Regions from separate parts of the Streptomyces sp. NPDC008092 genome, predicted to be linked through region 1. Evidence: predicted binding sites of a transcription regulator. Region 1 holds the regulator's gene; the other holds the start of a gene.
The links. The regulator HspR, encoded in region 1, represses chaperone genes until heat shock. The targets are predictions, from matches to a motif close to TTGAGNNNNNNNNNCTCAA.

Region 1 (3,411 bases):
CCGAGGAGCGCTTCAAGGAGATCTCCGAGGCGAACGACATACTCGGCGACCCCAAGAAGCGCAAGGAGTACGACGAGGCACGCGCCCTCTTCGGCAACGGCGGCTTCCGCCCGGGGCCGGGCGCGGGCGGCGGCAACTTCAACTTCGACCTGGGCGACCTCTTCGGGGGCAACGCCCAGGGCGGGGGCGGCGGCTTCGGCGGCGGCGGCTTCAGTGACGTCCTGGGGGGCCTGTTCAACCGGGGCGGCGGCACGGCCGGCCGTACCCAGCCGCGGCGCGGCCAGGACATCGAGTCCGAGGTCACGCTCAGTTTCACGGAGGCCATCGAGGGCGCCACGGTCCCGCTGCGGATGTCCTCGCAGGCCCCCTGCAAGGCCTGTTCGGGCACCGGCGACAAGAACGGCACCCCGCGGGTGTGCCCGACCTGCGTCGGCACCGGCCAGGTGGCGCGGGGGTCCGGCGGCGGCTTCTCGCTCACCGACCCGTGCCCGGACTGCAAGGGCCGCGGCCTGATCGCGGAGCACCCCTGCCTGGACTGCAAGGGCAGCGGGCGCGCCAAGTCGTCGAGGACCATGCAGGTCCGCATCCCCGCCGGGGTGACCGACGGCCAGCGCATCCGGCTGCGCGGCAAGGGCGCACCGGGCGAACGCGGCGGCCCCGCGGGCGACCTGTACGTCATGGTGCACGTGGACACCCACCCGGTGTTCGGCCGCAAGGAGGACAACCTCACGGTGACCGTCCCGGTGACCTTCACCGAGGCGGCGCTCGGTGGCGAGGTCAGGGTCCCGACCCTGGGCGGGCCGCCGGTCACCCTGAAGCTGCCCCCGGGCACGCCCAACGGCCGCACCATGCGCGCCCGTGGCAAGGGCGCGGTCCGCAAGGACGGCACCCGCGGCGACCTCCTGGTCACCGTCGAGGTGAGTGTCCCGAAGGACCTGTCGGGGAATGCTCGTGACGCACTGGAGGCGTATCGCGAGGCGACCGCGGGCGAGGACCCGCGCGCCGAGTTGTTCGAGGCTGCGAAGGGAGCATGACAGAGATGGACGGCCGTCGACGCAATCCGTATGAACTGACCGAGGAGACCCCGGTCTACGTCATCTCGGTGGCGGCCCAGCTCTCCGGACTGCACCCGCAGACGCTGCGCCAGTACGACCGCCTCGGCCTGGTCTCCCCCGACCGCACGGCCGGGCGCGGCCGCCGCTACTCGGCCCGCGACATCGAACTGCTCCGTCAGGTGCAGGCGCTGTCGCAGGACGAGGGCATCAACCTGGCCGGCATCAAGCGCATCATCGAACTGGAGAACCAGGTCATAGCGCTCCAGCAGCGCGTCGCCGAACTCCAGGCGGCCGTCGACGGTGCGGCGACCGCGATGCAGCAGCGCGAGGCCGCCGTCCACGCGTCCTACCGCCGCGACCTGGTGCCGTACCAGGAGGTCCAGCAGACCAGCGCGCTGGTGGTGTGGCGGCCGAAGAAGGCGAAGGACTAGCAGCATCCGCACGAAAGGGCCCGGAGGCCGTGCGCCTCCGGGCCCTTTCGCATGCCGGTCACGGCTCCAGGACCGCCTGGTCCGCACCCGGTGCCGACTCCGTGCCGTCGGCGTACAGCGCGGTCACCCAGTAGTAGTGGGTGGTGCCGCGGGCGGCCGTGGTGTCGTCGTACGTGCGCTCCGTCGTGGTCGCCAGCTTCTCGTAGGTCTGCGTGGCCGGGTTCCAGCGGTAGACCTGGTAGCCCGTCGCCGGGCCGACCGCGTTCCACCCCAGGACGACACCCGAGTCGGTCGCGTCCGCCGTCAGGGTGAGCGGGGAGCCCTCCGGGGTCGCCACCGACGGGGTCAGGTCCAGCTCGTCGACGGCGACCGCGGACACCGGCCCCAGCCAGCTGCTGGAGTTGTTCGCGTTGTCGATCGCGTTCACCCAGTAGCAGGCGTGGTCGCCGTCCGGCAGCCGTACGTCCCGGTAGTGGGAGGTGCCCGCCGGCAGGTACGCCCACTCCGAGCCGGAGCAGACCTGCTCCTCGCCCTCCTCGCCGAGGACCGTGCCCCGGTAGACGACGTACCGCTTCAGGTCGGGCTCGGTGTTGTCGTCCCAGTCCAGCTCGATGCCGTACTCCGTGGCCGTCGCGGTCAGACCGGTGACCTGCGCCGGCGGCTTGTCCGACTCCAGGGTGGTGACGGTGGCCGTCCCCGAGGGGAGGGACACGGAGGTCAGCTGGTCCTCCGTCGTCACCACGTAGTGGTAGGTGGTGCCCTCCGCCGCCGAGTAGTCACCGCAGCTGTACCGCCGTGACCCGTCGGGGAGTTCGGCGTAGGTCGTGGTGCACGGCACCGGCGTGCCCGAGGTGCTGACGGGCAGGGTCGTCGAACGGTAGACGTGGAAGGCGTGCTCCCGGCCGTCCCCCGGCTCGACCGTCCAGCTCAGCAGCGCGGCACCGACGTCCGCGGTCGCCGTGAGGTCCCGGGGCGCGGCGGGCGGCCGGTGGACGCTCGCGGGGTCGCTGTACGGCGACAGATGGCCGGAGCCGTCCAGTGCGGCCACCTTGTACTCGTAGGCGGCGCTCCGGCCGAGCGTGTCGTCGCTGAAGGAGATCCGGTTGACGTCCTTGACCGTGTCGACGCCGCTCGGATCGGTGCGCACCACCCGGTACTTCACCGCGCCCGGCACCGCCCGCCAGGTCACCGTGGCCGTGGTGTCCGTGACCGACCAGCCGAGGCCGGCCGGCGCGGCCAGCGTGATGCTGGTGACCGGCTGGTCGGCGGTGCCGGCGGACTCGTTGCCCGCCCTGTCGTAGGCGCGCACCTCGTAGTAGTAGACGGCACCGGTCGCGGGCGGTGCGTCGGTGTACGAGGTCGCGGTGGCGGCGGTCAGCCGGGTCCAGCCGGTGCTGCCCCGCAGCCGCCGGTAGACGCGGTAGCCCGCGAGGTCCATCTCCTGGTTCTTCGTCCAGCTCAGCTTCGCCGTGTTGGATCCGCCGGCGTAGGACACCAGCGGGTCCGCCGGCGTGAGCGGCGCGATCTTGTCGACGGTGGCCGAAGTGCGGGGCGTGTACGTGAACTTGACCTTGGCGGCGCCGGTGAAGTTGGCGTAGTCGACGCGGAGGGTGTGCTTGCCCTTGGGGACGGTCACGTTGACGGTCTTGCTGACTGTCTTGGTGGTGTTCTTCCACAGGTCGGTCCTGCGGACGCCGTCGAGGTAGACCCGGATGCCGTCGAGGCCGGAGGCGGCGAGGGCGAAGGGTCCGCCGGAGCCGAAGTCGCGGGTGACGGTCCAGCGCACGCCGAAGTTGTCCTTCGGCAGTCCGGACGCCGGAGCGCCGCTCCAGCTCTCGTCGATCGTGGTGTCGCAGTCGGTCTTCTTCGGGGTGCCCTTGAACGCGGTGTTCGCGAACAGCTGGCGCTTGAAGACCGGCGAGTTG
Region 2 (3,411 bases), on a different contig from region 1:
GCCTCGACGAAGAGGACGTCGCCGCCGGCGCCGGTGACCGCGAGACCCGTTGCCACGCCCGGGACCGCCGTGCGGCGCTCGGCCGGGTCCTGCGCGGACTCGGGCACGTGGTGCGGCCGGCCGATCAGGGCCCGCAGGTCCTCGTCCCTGATCGTGAACGGCAGCTCCCGCTCGCCCAGTTCGTGCTGCGCCGCCACCTTGCGGAGCAGCCGCGCGATCGAGCGCTCCAGGGTGCGGACGCCCGCCTCACGCGTGTACTCGCCGGCCAGCTTGCGCAGCGCGCTCTCGTCGAGGACGACCTCGTCCTTGTCGATGCCGGCCCGCTCCAGCTGGCGCGGGAGCAGGTGGTCACGGGCGATGACGACCTTCTCGTCCTCGGTGTAGCCGTCCAGACGGACCAGCTCCATGCGGTCGAGCAGGGCCTCCGGGATGGCTTCGAGCACGTTGGCCGTGGCGAGGAACACCACGTCGCTCAGGTCGAGCTCGACCTCCAGGTAGTGGTCGCGGAAGGTGTGGTTCTGCGCCGGGTCCAGGACTTCGAGCAGGGCCGCGGCCGGGTCGCCGCGGAAGTCGGAGCCCACCTTGTCGATCTCGTCGAGCAGGACGACCGGGTTCATCGAACCGGCCTCCTTGATGGCCCGCACGATCCGGCCGGGCAGCGCGCCGACGTACGTACGGCGGTGGCCGCGGATCTCGGCCTCGTCCCGGACGCCGCCGAGGGCGACCCGGACGAACTTCCGCCCCATCGCGTGGGCGACCGACTCGCCGAGCGAGGTCTTGCCGACACCGGGCGGGCCGACGAGGGCCAGCACGGCACCGCCACGGCGCCCGCCGATGACGCCGAGGCCCCGGTCGTTACGGCGCTTGCGCACCGCCAGGTACTCGGTGATCCGCTCCTTCACGTCCTCCAGGCCGGCGTGCTCGGCGTCCAGGACCGCCTTGGCGCCCTGGATGTCGTACTGGTCCTCGGTCCGCTCGTTCCACGGCAGTTCGAGGACGGTGTCCAGCCAGGTGCGGATCCAGGAGCCCTCGGGCGACTGGTCGCTGGACCGCTCCAGCTTGTCGACCTCCTTGAGGGCGGCCTCGCGGACCTTCTCCGGCAGGTCGGCGGCCTCCACGCGGGCGCGGTAGTCGTCGGACTCCTCGCCGTCCTTCGCGGCGTCGCCGTTCAGCTCGCGCAGCTCCTTGCGGACCGCCTCCAGCTGGCGGCGGAGCAGGAACTCGCGCTGCTGCTTGTCGACGCCCTCCTGGACGTCCTTGGCGATGGTCTCGGCCACGTCCTGCTCGGCGAGGTGGTCGCGCAGCTGCTGGGTGGCCAGCTTGAGGCGGGCGACCGCGTCGACGGTCTCCAGCAGCTCGATCTTCTGCTCGGTGGTCAGGAAGGGCGAGTAACCGGAGTTGTCGGCGAGCTGGGAGACGTCGTCGATGGCCTGCACCCGGTCCACGACCTGCCAGGCGCCGCGCTTGCGCAGCCAGGCGGTGGCGAGGGCCTTGTACTCCTTGACCAGTTCGGTGACATGACCGGGCACCGGGTCCGGGACGTTCTCGTCGATGCGGGTGCCCTCCACCCACAGGGCGGCACCCGGGCCGGTGGTACCGGCGCCGATGCGCACCCGGTAGCGGCCGCGGATCAGCGCGCCCGGGTCGCCGTCGGCCAGGCGGCCGACCTGTTCCACGGTGCCGAGCACACCGGTGCCCGGGTAGGTGCCGTCGACACGGGGCACCAGCAGCACCTTCGGCTTGCCGGGCTCGGTACGGGCGGCAGCCTGCGCGGCCTCGACGGCGGCGCGTACATCAGGGTCCTTCAGGTCCAGCGGGACCACCATCCCGGGCAGCACGACCTCGTCGTCGAGAGGCAGCACAGGGAGGGTGAGTGATGCGGACGTCGAAGCCATGATCTCCCCTTCGGCAGTCAACTTGAGTTATGCCGACTCAATGCTTGGGGGTCCAGAAATGTTCCCATGCATATGTTCGCTCTGGGCGATCGGGTGGTGACCTGGCATGTTTCCGGTGCACGACCGGAAAAACAGCTGATCGCCCCGGGCGCATTCCCCTACGGTCGGCCGGTGACCGACACCGACAGCACCGCGGCCCTGCTGGCCGCCTACGACGCCCAGATGCGCGCCGTCCAGCCCGTCCCCGCGCCCGGGATCACCTACGAGCACGACGGTCCGGTCCTCCGGGTGGTGGGCCAGCACCGCGGCTTCGTGACCGGGCCGCGCGACTGGGGCGGGGTGCGCGGCCACGAGCTGGACGTGCTGATCGCCCGGCAGCGGGACTACTTCGCGGCGCGCGGCGAGGCGATGGAGTGGAAGACGCGCGGGCACGACGACCCGGCGGACCTCCCCGACCGGCTGCGGGCGGCGGGCTTCGTGCCCGAGCCGCCGGAGACGGTCCTGACCGCCCCGGTCGGCGAACTGGCCGTGGCGGCACCCGCCCTGCCGCCGGCCGTGACACTGCGCCGGGTCACCGCCGACGCGGACCTGGACCGGATCGCCGCGCTGGAGACGGCGGTGTGGGGCGTGGACATGGCGTGGCTCGCCGGTTACCTGCGGGGCCTGCTCGCGGTGGCCCCGGACGGCACCGAGATCTTCGTCGCCGAGGCTGCCGGAGAGGTCGTCTCGGCGGCCTGGGTGTCCTTCCGGCCGGGCACGGACTTCGCCATGCTGCTGGGCGGCTCCACCCTGGCCGAGTGGCGCGGCCAGGGCGTCTACCGCGCCCTGGTCGCCCTGCGAGCGACCCGCGCGGCGGCCCGCAACGCCCCCCACCTCCTCGTGGAGGCCTCGTCCGACAGCGCCCCGATCCTCAAGCGCCTGGGCTTCACGGCGATCACGACCACGACGCCGTACGTCTGGAGCCCGGCCCACTGAAACGCGCCCCCAAAGGGGCGCGGGGAACTGCGCGAGCAACCACGACGCGCCCGCACCCGGCAATCGACCGCACCCCTTACGGCGAGCGGCACCCGCAGCTCCGGCACCGCCGGACAACACCGTCGGGGCTGAGCACCGTTGCGGCGGGAAAAGAGAGTGCTCACCGCCACGACCCCGCAAGGCCGCCGCTACACCACCGCAACACAACCCACAGGAAAAGCCCCGAAACTGCCAGCGGAGGCACAGCAAATGGCGGCACACGACGGGGCCCGGGGAGGGACACATGGGTGAGAAGCAGCCGACGCCCAAGCGGCCGGCACGGCGCACCGTGCTCACCGGCGCAGCCGTCGTCGCGGCCGGCGCCGCCCTCCCGCCGGCCCTGCGCGCCCTCGGCGACGACGGCGCCGGCGCCCCGGCCCCCGCCCGCACCGCCCCCGCGGCCCCCGTCGCGAGCCGCCCGGCGTCGTCGGCCTCCCCCCTCCCCCGCACCGACCCGCGCCCGAACATCCTCCTGGTCCTCACCGACGACCAGCCCAAGGAG

Region 2: lon (endopeptidase La) is a predicted target of HspR. The motif match lies at 1,918-1,936, and genes of this name have one in related genera.

The regions. Positions count from the first base shown of each region.
Region 1 covers NZ_JBIBHY010000008.1:355,122-358,532, reverse strand. The annotation lists gene dnaJ (molecular chaperone DnaJ) at 1-1,034, shown strand, start outside; gene ACFZB3_RS27130 (heat shock protein transcriptional repressor HspR) at 1,040-1,486, shown strand; gene ACFZB3_RS27125 (PA14 domain-containing protein) at 1,545-3,411, opposite strand, start outside.
Region 2 covers NZ_JBIBHY010000011.1:139,940-143,350, forward strand. The annotation lists gene lon (endopeptidase La) at 1-1,895, opposite strand, end outside; gene ACFZB3_RS32640 (GNAT family N-acetyltransferase) at 2,118-2,870, shown strand; gene ACFZB3_RS32645 (sulfatase-like hydrolase/transferase) at 3,154-3,411, shown strand, end outside.